3 regions of the Mesorhizobium sp. C264A genome follow, and region 1 is predicted to be linked to each of the others. Evidence: predicted binding sites of a transcription regulator. Region 1 holds the regulator's gene; each other region holds the start of a gene.
What was found. The regulator LexA, encoded in region 1, represses DNA repair genes until DNA is damaged. The targets are predictions, from matches to a motif close to TGTTCNNNNTGTGTTCNG.

Region 1 (3,276 bases):
GCCTGCTGCAGTTCGCTGAAGACGACCGCTGACGCGGCGCCCAGGGAATTGCCGTCGAGATAAATCACGCCTTGCGGCAAGACAAAGCGTTCGCGCATGGAGCGCAGCGGATCGGCGGCATCCATTGCTTGGATTGTAGCGAGATCGGGTGTCGTGCTCATGATCCGGCGCCCCTCCATGGACAAACGCGCGCGGCGGAGCCTGCCGCCCAAACATGCCGGCGATCTTGAGTGGTCGCCCTTGAACTGTCAAACATTATATATAATTCACCCATTGAAAGGCTTTGATATATAATGATCCGCCGAGCGTTTATATCTGATGGATCACGATGCTGGATGACGAGCAGACCTCGAAGACGGAAGCGGCCTATCGCCTGCTCAGGCGCGATATTCTTGCGACCCGGCTGGCGCCTGCCGCGCCGTTGAAGCTGAGCACGCTGCGCAACACCTACGGCATCGGCTGGACGCCGTTGCGCGAGGCGCTGTCGCGGCTGGAGGCGGAACGGCTTGTGACCGCCATCAGCAACCGCGGGTTTGCGGTCGCTCCCGTCTCTCGGGCGGAGCTCGAGGATTTGGCGCGTGCGCGGCTGGTGGTCGAACTGCCCCTGCTGGTGGAATCGATCGAGGAGGGCGACCGTGAGTGGGAAGACGCGGTCGTTGCCGCCCACTATCGTCTCTCACGGTGCGGGTCTGTTCTCGACGATCCATCGGATGATGCGGTCGACGCGTGGTACGAAAAACACGATGCCTTCCATGCGGCGCTGCTCAGTGCCGCGACATCCAGCTGGCTGCTGCGCTTCAATGCGACGATTTCCGACCAATTGCATCGCCATCACCGCTTTCTGGGTCTGGCCCCGACGCTGCGCGCCGCCGCCGGCCGCACGGATGGCCACCGGAAGGCCGTGGCGGCCCTGCGCGACGCCGTGGCGATCGAACACCATACCGCCCTGATGGAAGCGGCCCTCGATCGCGACGTCGAACGTGCGAAAACTCTGATGACCGCTCACATCGGCTACACGCTGCAGGTCTATGCCCAGAGTGAACCCGGCGCGGATGCTGCGCAGCCCCATCCGAAAAGGAAGCGGCGATCGTAGCCGACGACGCAGGGCACTTTGTCTTCGTTTCACCCCGTTGCCGGCCAACGACTACGAGCGCCGCTCGCGGTGCCGAACGTCACGCTGAACAAAACGTCAACACATTCATTAAACTTTAAAAGGTTGCGGAACACAACTGGAACAGATAGTGTTTGTTCTGGGTTTGTTTTTTCTGATTCTGGTTTCAGAACCCCTGGGGGCCGCGATGCTGACGCGCAAACAACATGAGCTTCTGATGTTCATCCATGAACGCCTGAAGGAGAGCGGAATCCCGCCGTCCTTCGATGAGATGAAGGAAGCGCTTGACCTCGCCTCCAAGTCCGGCATCCACCGCCTGATCACGGCGCTTGAGGAGCGCGGTTTCATTCGCCGGCTGCCGAACCGGGCGCGCGCGCTGGAAGTGCTGCGGCTGCCCGACTCGATCGCACCAGGCCTCAATGCGGCGAGGAAGTTTTCGCCGAGCGTCATTCAGGGCAGTCTTGGTCAAACCGGCCAAGGGCAAGGCGGCCAGGGACAAGGCGCGATGGGCCAAGGCGGTATCGGCCGCCAGATCAAGCCGGGCTCGCCGTCGCGTTCGATGTCGGCCGGCAATGACGACGCCGTTTCGGCGGTGTCGATCCCGGTGATGGGACGCATTGCTGCCGGTGTGCCGATCGACGCCATCCAGCATCAGACCCATTCGATCTCGGTGCCGCCTGACATGATCATGGGCGGTGAACACTACGCGCTCGAGGTCAAGGGCGATTCGATGATCGAGGCCGGCATTTTCGATGGCGACACGGTCATCATCCGCAATGCCGACACAGCCAGCCCCGGCGAGATCGTGGTGGCGTTGGTCGACGATGAGGAAGCGACCCTGAAACGCTTCCGCCGCAAGGGCGCCTCGATCGCCCTGGAAGCCGCCAACCCGGCCTACGAGACCCGCATTTTTGGACCGGACAGGGTGAAGGTGCAGGGCAAGCTTGTCGGATTGATCCGGCGCTACTGAGCCGGCTTGGGTTTGTACTTTTCACGCTGGTTGTAAGGCGGCAGGCCGCGCGCTTCGCGGGAGAAGCGGCGCTGCTCGTGCCAGGGGCGATACGGCTTGTCGACGGCGAAGCGGATGGTTGGCGCTGCAGCTGCCGATTGCGGATCGAAGAAGACGGCGGCGCTGCCGTCGCGGGCCAGCTGTTTCTTCGTCACGACCAGCACCAGCGGGTCGCGGCACGGATTGTAGGCCGTGGCGTCATCGATGACGATCAGGCTAGCGAAGGCACAGGCCGGCCGCGCCGTCTTGCGGTCTTTGGCAAGGGCTACAATGGCTCCGGAAGGGTGTCGGGCGATACAGAGATCGCCCATGCAATAGAAGGGCGACCCGGGCGGCAGATCGAGCGGATCGAGATCGAACCGCGTATCTGTTGCCTCGAAAATCTCGGGCGGGATAATGGTTTCGGCCCGCAGCGCCCGTTTCCAATTGTCCGTGGTGAATTCGTTGGAGCGTTCGCGGTTGAGGGCGAGTTCGCCGCCACCTATCGGCATGGCCACCAGATGTGCGTCCTCGGATATGAGCACGTCGGGCGTAAGCACCTGCGGCACCGTCAACAGGCCGGCCAGCGCGAAAGGCACGGCCGCCAGCCTGAGCCAGGTGGTGGCCATGGTGGCGATGACGAGGGCGACCGCCACCAACAGCACCGAGCGGATGGAGATCAGCCCGACGGCGTCGACCGGCGAGCGCTCGGAAATCCAGGCCGATATAGCGATCATCGCCATCAGACCCTTGCCCATCACATAGAGGAACGGCCCGTCGGCGCCGAACGGCATCGCCAGTGCGCTGAGCACGGCAAAGGGCATGACGATCAACGAAACAATCGGCATCACGGCCAGATTGGCGATCAGGCTGAGCGGCGACACACGCTGAAAATGCCAGATGGCGAACAGCAAGGTTGCACTGCCGGCGATGATCGAGGTCATGGCGAGGCCGCCCATGGCCAGCGCGAATTTTCGCGACAGGAAGCCGACGAAGGAGCGCTTTGCCAGCGGCGTTCTCACCTTGTCGGCGCGGTAATCGGCCCAGCCGGCATAGGCGCCGACAAGGGCGGCGGTGGCGGCAAACGACATCTGGAAGCTGGGACCGACCACCTCGTGCGGCGACACCAGGATGACGGCGATGGCGGAGATCGCCAGATTGCGCATGGTGAGTGCGG
Region 2 (3,276 bases), 240 kb from region 1:
GAAGACGTTCTTGAACTGCACCATGCCGGCATTGGTGAACATCAGCGTCGGGTCGTTGCGCGGCACCAGCGGGCTCGAGGCCACGACCTCGTGGCCCTCCTTGCGGAAATAGTCGAGGAATGTCGACCGGATCTCGTTCACGCCACTCATGAGTGCTGCCTTTTCGCGAAAACCGCCGGCACGGCCGGCGGACACTGGTCTCTGCTTTTTAGAAGATTGACTTGGCCTTTTAGCGGGCACGCCCCACCCTGTCCAGAAACACGGAATTGGGCCAATCCGGCAACTGCCAAGCCGGCTTCACGCTGCCCAAAAACGAAAACCGCCGGCGCGAAGGCCGGCGGTTTGAAACGCAATACTAAAGAACTCGGTTACTTAAGCATCGGATAATAGACTGGATTTATGGCCGAACTCTGGCCGTGCCCTACATGGCGCCGGATTCTTCCTCGAAGCCGTCGTCGCTTTCGCCGCGCTCGGGGCCACCATTTTCAAGAAATTTCTCGGCGATCAGCCCGGCATTCTGCCGCAGCGCAAGTTCGATCTCACGCGCCGTGTCGGGATTGTCGCGCAGGAACAGTTTGGCGTTTTCGCGACCTTGGCCGAGACGCTGCGAATTGTAGGAGAACCAGGCGCCGGACTTCTCGACCACGCCGGCCTTGACGCCGAGATCGACCAGTTCGCCGGTCTTGGAGACGCCCTCGCCATACATGATGTCGAACTCGACCACCTTGAAGGGCGGCGCCAGCTTGTTCTTGACCACCTTGACCCGGGTCTGGTTGCCGACGACCTCGTCGCGGTCCTTGACCGAGCCGATGCGGCGGATGTCGAGGCGCACCGAAGCGTAGAATTTCAGCGCGTTGCCGCCGGTCGTGGTTTCCGGCGAACCGAACATGACGCCGATCTTCATGCGGATCTGGTTGATGAAGATGACCATGGTGTTGGAGCGCGAGATCGAGGCGGTCAGCTTGCGCAGCGCCTGGCTCATCAGACGAGCCTGGAGACCGGGCAGCGAATCGCCCATCTCGCCCTCGATTTCAGCGCGCGGCGTCAGGGCGGCCACCGAATCGACCACCAGAACGTCGATGGCGCCGGAACGCACCAGCGTGTCGCAGATTTCCAGTGCCTGCTCGCCGGTGTCCGGCTGCGAGATCAAGAGGTTTTCCAGATCGACGCCGAGCTTGCGGGCATAGACCGGGTCGAGCGCATGCTCGGCATCGACGAAGGCGCAGATACCGCCCTTCTTCTGGGCTTCGGCAACTGTGTGCAGCGCCAGTGTCGTCTTGCCCGAGCTTTCCGGCCCGTAGATCTCGACAATGCGGCCGCGCGGCAGGCCACCGACGCCAAGCGCGATGTCGAGGCCAAGCGATCCGGTCGGCACGGTTTCAATCTCGACGACCTGCTCGTTGGCGCCCAGCCGCATGATCGAGCCCTTGCCGAAGGCGCGCTCGATTTGCGACAGCGCCGCGTCCAGAGCCTTTGATTTGTCCACCGCTTTGTCCTCTACAAGCCGCAAAGTATTCTGAGCCATGATACATCACCCCTTGGTCGTCAATGAAGGCCGGACAATCCGTAATCCCTGCCCTATTTGTACCTTTTTTGTTCTCGTTTGGCAAGAGGGGTCAAATATCTGAAAAGCAATCTTTATCCGGATTTGTTCTTTTTTTGTCTCATGGTTTCGTTTCCGGATGTATCCACCATTGGGCCAGGCGCTCCGGCGGTTTGGCTCCGCCCGAATCGCTGGCTTGCTTGCGAAGCTCCGTCGCACAGCCTAGCGCTTGTCTGGTTCGAATAACAAAGGTCATATCGCCTACATGGTGAAATCAGCAAAAATACTGGCGGTGGGCGGCGCCCATATCGACCGGCGCGGTCAGGTGTCCGGTGCTTACGTGCCGGCGGCGTCCAACCCCGGCACGATGCGCGAGGATGTCGGCGGCGGCGTCTTCAACGCGCTGCGCAGCCTCGTGCGGCGCGGCGTCTCGGCCTCGCTTTTGTCGGTGCGCGGCGGCGATGCCTCGGCCGAGACGGTTGCGCGCGCCATCACTGAGGCCGGCATTGCCGATCTGTCGGCGGTGTTCCTCGACCGCACCACGCCGAGCTACACGGCGCTGATCGATCGCGACGGCGAGCTGATCACCGGCTTTGCCGATATGGCGCTCTACGATTTGGCGTTCCCCAAGCAGATCCGCCGCTCCAAGGTGCGCGAGGTGGTCGCCGAGGCCGATGCGGTGCTCTGCGACGCCAATCTGCCATCAACGGCGCTGGAGCGGCTGGTGGGGCTCGCCGCCGGCAAGCCGGTGTTCGCCATCGCCATTTCGCCGGCCAAGGTGGTGCGGCTGATACCGGTGCTGAAGGAACTCGCGCAGGTCTTCATGAACCGGCGCGAGGCCATGGTGCTGGCCGGCGTCGATGCCAATGCCACCGAGCGCGAGACCGTCGACGGACTGCGCTGCAGCGGCCTCACCAGTGGCGTGGTGACGGCGGGCGACGGCCCGGTGCTGGGATTCGACGAAGCCGGCGCCTTCTCTATCCTGCCGCCGGCGCCGAGAAAAGTCGCCGACGTCACCGGCGCCGGCGACGCGCTGGCCGGCGCCACCATCGCTGCCCTGCTGCGCGGCCTGCCCCTGCGCCAGGCATTGCGCGAGGGCGTTGCCGCCGCCACGCTGGCCATTGAAAGCGCCGACGCGGTTCCGGCCTTCACGATTGCGACCTTCACCGAGGCACTGGCTCTTGTGCCCGACGCGCAGGAAATGGCATGAGGGCGGCCAATTGCCATTGCCGGAGCGCGACGTCCAAGCGGACGCGCGGATCTCCGGATCGGAGACCATCATGACACCGCAAAGCGCCCGCCCCTTCATCGACCTCCACGCGCCCGTGGCCGAGGCGCTCGCCGCTGGCCGCCCCGTCGTGGCGCTGGAAAGCACCATCATCACCCATGGCATGCCTTACCCCGACAATGGCGCCATGGCCGCCAATGTCGAAAAGATAATCCTGGACAATGGCGCGGTGCCGGCGACGATCGCCGTGGTCGCCGGCCGCATCAAGATCGGGCTTTCCGACGGCGAGCGCGAGTCGCTGGCGATGACCGGCGACGCCATGAAGCTGTCGCGCGCCGATCTCGGCTTTGCGGTGGCGCAAGGCCGCACCGGCGGCACCACGGTCGCCGCCACCATGATCGCGGCCGACATGGTCGGGATAAAGGTGTTCGCCACCGGCGGCATTGGCGGCGTCCACAAGGGCGCGGAAAAAAGCTTCGACATCTCGGCCGATCTCGACGAGTTG
Region 3 (3,276 bases), 1.6 Mb from region 1:
TGCGGTCGCGCATCACCTTGGCGACGATCGAGGCGGCGGCGATCGATTGCGAGCGCTGGTCGCCCTTGATCAGCGCGCGGCCTTCGCAGAGGAGGCCCGGCGGCACATCGCGGCCATCGGCCAGCGCCAGCTTCGCCTGGATCGGCAGGCCGGCAAGGGCGCGGCGCATGGCTTCCAGGCTGGCCTTGAGGATATTGCTGCCGTCAATGCCTTCGGCGCTGACCGAGGCCATCGACACGCCGAGCGCTGACCCCAGGATTTTCAGGAACAGCGCCTCGCGCTGCAAATGGTTGAGCCGTTTGGAATCGTCTAGCCCGTCGGGAATGTTGGCGGGATCGAGGATCACCGCCGCCGCCACCACCGGCCCGGCCAGCGGACCGCGGCCGGCCTCGTCCATGCCTGCCACCGGCCACAGGCCTTCAGCCATCGCCTTCGTCTCGAAGGAGAAGTCGGGCTTTTCGACGATTTCTAAAAGAAGCGGAGAATCGGAACGCGCGCGAGCCATGTTGCGGCGAGGTTCGCATCGGCTCCGATTCTCCGCAAGTCCCTCCAGGGTCGAGTGGGGCAAGACCGGGAGGGCACCGTCTGCAGGCCGGGGGACAGGCCGGACGGGATTCTTGGGTCGCCTGCCAACCACGAGGGCAGGGCAGGCGCTACTCTCAGAGCAGCATCAGCTGCTCGGTCGCCTTGGCGGCGGCGACAAACTGGTCGGTTCGGAGGGTGCGCCGCTCGGCGTTGAGGCCGAGCCGCTTGGCCGTGATCTCGAAGCGCCGGCCGATCTGCCAGGCATAGGGGCCGGCGCCTTTCATCCGCTTGCCCCATTCCGAATCATAGTCCTTGCCGTCGCGCATCGAACGGATCAGCGACATCACGTGCCGGTAGCGGTCGGGATAATGGCGCAGCAGCCAGTCCTTGAAGATCGGCGCCACCTCGAGCGGCAGGCGCAGGATGACATAGCCGGCCTCGCGGGCGCCTGCGGCGCGTGCCGAATCGAGGATGCGCTCCATCTCCTGGTCGGTCAGGCCGGGAATGATCGGCGCCACCATGACAGAGGCCGGGATGCCGGCATCGGAAAGCTGCCGGATCGCCTCAAGCCGCTTGGTCGGCGTCGACGCGCGTGGCTCCATGGTGCGCGCCAGCATGCGGTCCATCGTCGTCACCGACAGCGCCACCTTGGCCAAGCCCCGTTCGGCCATGCGCGACAAGATGTCGATGTCGCGCGTCACCAGATGGGATTTGGTGACGATGCCGACCGGATGGCCGCGCGCCTCCAGCACTTCGAGGATCTCGCGCATGATCCGGTATTGTTTCTCGATCGGCTGGTAGGGATCGGTGTTGGTGCCGATCGCGATGGTGCGCGGCTGATAGCCATCCTTCGACAGTTCCTTGTCGAGCAGCCGCGCCGCATCCGGCTTGGCAAACAGCTTCGCTTCGAAATCCAGCCCCGGCGACAGGCCCATGAAGGAATGCGTCGGCCGGGCGAAACAATAGACGCAGCCATGCTCGCAGCCGCGATAGGGGTTGATCGAGCGGTCGAAGGAAATGTCGGGCGATTCGTTGCGGGTGATGATGGTGCGCGGCTTCTCGACCTGCACTTCGGTCTTGAACGGCGGCAATTCCTCCAGCGAATTCCAGCCGTCGTCGAACACATGCCGGCTGACCGGCTCGAACCGGCCGGACGGGTTGATGCCCGCGGAACGGCCGCGGTTGCGATCCGGACGGACGCGCATGCCGCTCTGTTCGATCATCGCATTGGCCATCTCGGCTCGCCCTGCTCCGAAAGCAGCAATGTCCGCACGCACGATATGTTCCATTTTGGCCCTTTCCCAAGGACTGTCGGCTGGCTGTCGAATCGCTCTGTTCATGAAAATAATCCTATTTCGCTGATGAGAACAAAGCAAGAACTTTTTCGTTGGGCCATGCAAAACTGGCGCTGCGCCGGGCTTTCCGCTATTCGGCTAAAAATGCTCAGCGTTCTCATCGAAACCCGGGATGACGAAGAAGGCCTTGCCCGCACGCTCGCCTCGTTGATCGGCGGCGCGGTCGAGGGCGTGGTGCGCGATGTCATCGTCTGCGACACCGGCTCGACCGACCAGACGCATCGGGTTGCCGATCATGCCGGCTGCCACTTCGTGGCCGGCGGCATTGCCGCGGGAATCAGGCAGGCGAAGGGTGACTGGCTGCTGTTTCTGGAACCCGGCGCAAGGCTGGCGGAGGGCTGGATCGACGACGTTGTCGCTCACACGGCGCGGCAAACCATGCCGGCGCGCTTTTGCCGTGCGCGCGGCAGCCGCACGCCGTTCCTGTCACGGGTGTTTTCGGGCAACCGGGCGCTGGCCGAAGGGCTGGTCATCAGCAAGCGCCAGGCCGCTGCCCTGTCGAAGAACGCGCACAGCGCCGAAGCCCTTGCGCGCGGTCTCGCCACCAGGCGGCTCGACGCCGAAATCTGGCTGGCGCCGAAGAAGTGATGTTTCTTCCTTTTCCCCGTTCACGGGGAGAAGGTGCCCGAAGGGCGGATGAGGGGCAGCGTCGGCGTCTCATCCGCATTGGCACGGTCGCAGCACCATCCCTCTTTTTCGCCGCAAAAAGCTATTGTGCATTGCACAAAAGCTGACGCGGGATTAGCATTCCGTTGATGCGGGATATCGGGGTTTGGGTAGTGCCGGAGCGGTAAGCAAGCGCCGCGTCGTCGTTGCTGCCGTTCATATCTGAGGACCCCGATGAACCTTTCGTCCCCTGACAAATCCGGCGCCCCCAGTCTGGAAGCCATTGCCCGCAACGGCAGCCTGCTCCGCCGCATTGCGGTGCGTATCCCGACCTATCTGTCCGACCTGCGCGAAAATCCCGCATGGCTGCCGATGTTCGTGCTTGCCCGCACCATGCCGGCGCGCAAGCTGCACTGGCTTGGCGCCAAAGCCGCGCGCCCCGCGCAGAGTGCCGGAGCGACGATGTTCAGGGGCGTCGACCTCAAGTCGATCGTCGCGGCGCTGCGCACCGATGGCCTGTTCTCCGGACTGGTCCTTCCGCAGGCAATCCACGAAGAGATCGCCAGCTTTGCTCAGAGCACGCCGTGCTTCGGCAATTTCGACCGCCGGCTCGAATTCATGCCCGGAGAACACGCAGAAGCCGAGAAGCGGTTCGGCCGCTCTTTGCTCAGCGGCCACTATTTCGAGCGCATCCTCGGCTGCAAGGCGGCACTCGCCATCCAGAACGACCCGCTGCTGCTCGACATCGCCCAGCACTATCTGGGCGGGCAGGCAAAGCTGATCACCACGC

Region 2: a site for LexA is predicted at 1,584-1,601, ahead of recA (recombinase RecA). Genes of this name have one in related genera too.
Region 3: a site for LexA is predicted at 1,889-1,906, ahead of NKL04_RS16710 (PA0069 family radical SAM protein). Genes of this name have one in related genera too.

What each region holds. Positions count from the first base shown of each region.
Region 1 covers NZ_JAMYVY010000001.1:1,815,802-1,819,077, forward strand. Annotated here, with positions in the region: gene kynU (kynureninase) at 1-161, opposite strand, end outside; gene NKL04_RS08910 (GntR family transcriptional regulator) at 329-1,093, shown strand; gene lexA (transcriptional repressor LexA) at 1,299-2,081, shown strand; gene NKL04_RS08920 (ComEC/Rec2 family competence protein) at 2,075-3,276, opposite strand, start outside.
Region 2 covers NZ_JAMYVY010000001.1:2,055,708-2,058,983, forward strand. Annotated here, with positions in the region: gene alaS (alanine--tRNA ligase) at 1-150, opposite strand, end outside; gene recA (recombinase RecA) at 422-1,525, opposite strand; gene NKL04_RS10190 (carbohydrate kinase family protein) at 1,809-2,753, shown strand; gene NKL04_RS10195 (pseudouridine-5'-phosphate glycosidase) at 2,824-3,276, shown strand, end outside.
Region 3 covers NZ_JAMYVY010000001.1:3,377,369-3,380,644, reverse strand. Annotated here, with positions in the region: gene rnhB (ribonuclease HII) at 1-505, opposite strand, end outside; gene NKL04_RS16710 (PA0069 family radical SAM protein) at 660-1,814, opposite strand; gene NKL04_RS16705 (glycosyltransferase) at 1,965-2,468, shown strand; gene NKL04_RS16700 (hypothetical protein) at 2,721-3,276, shown strand, end outside.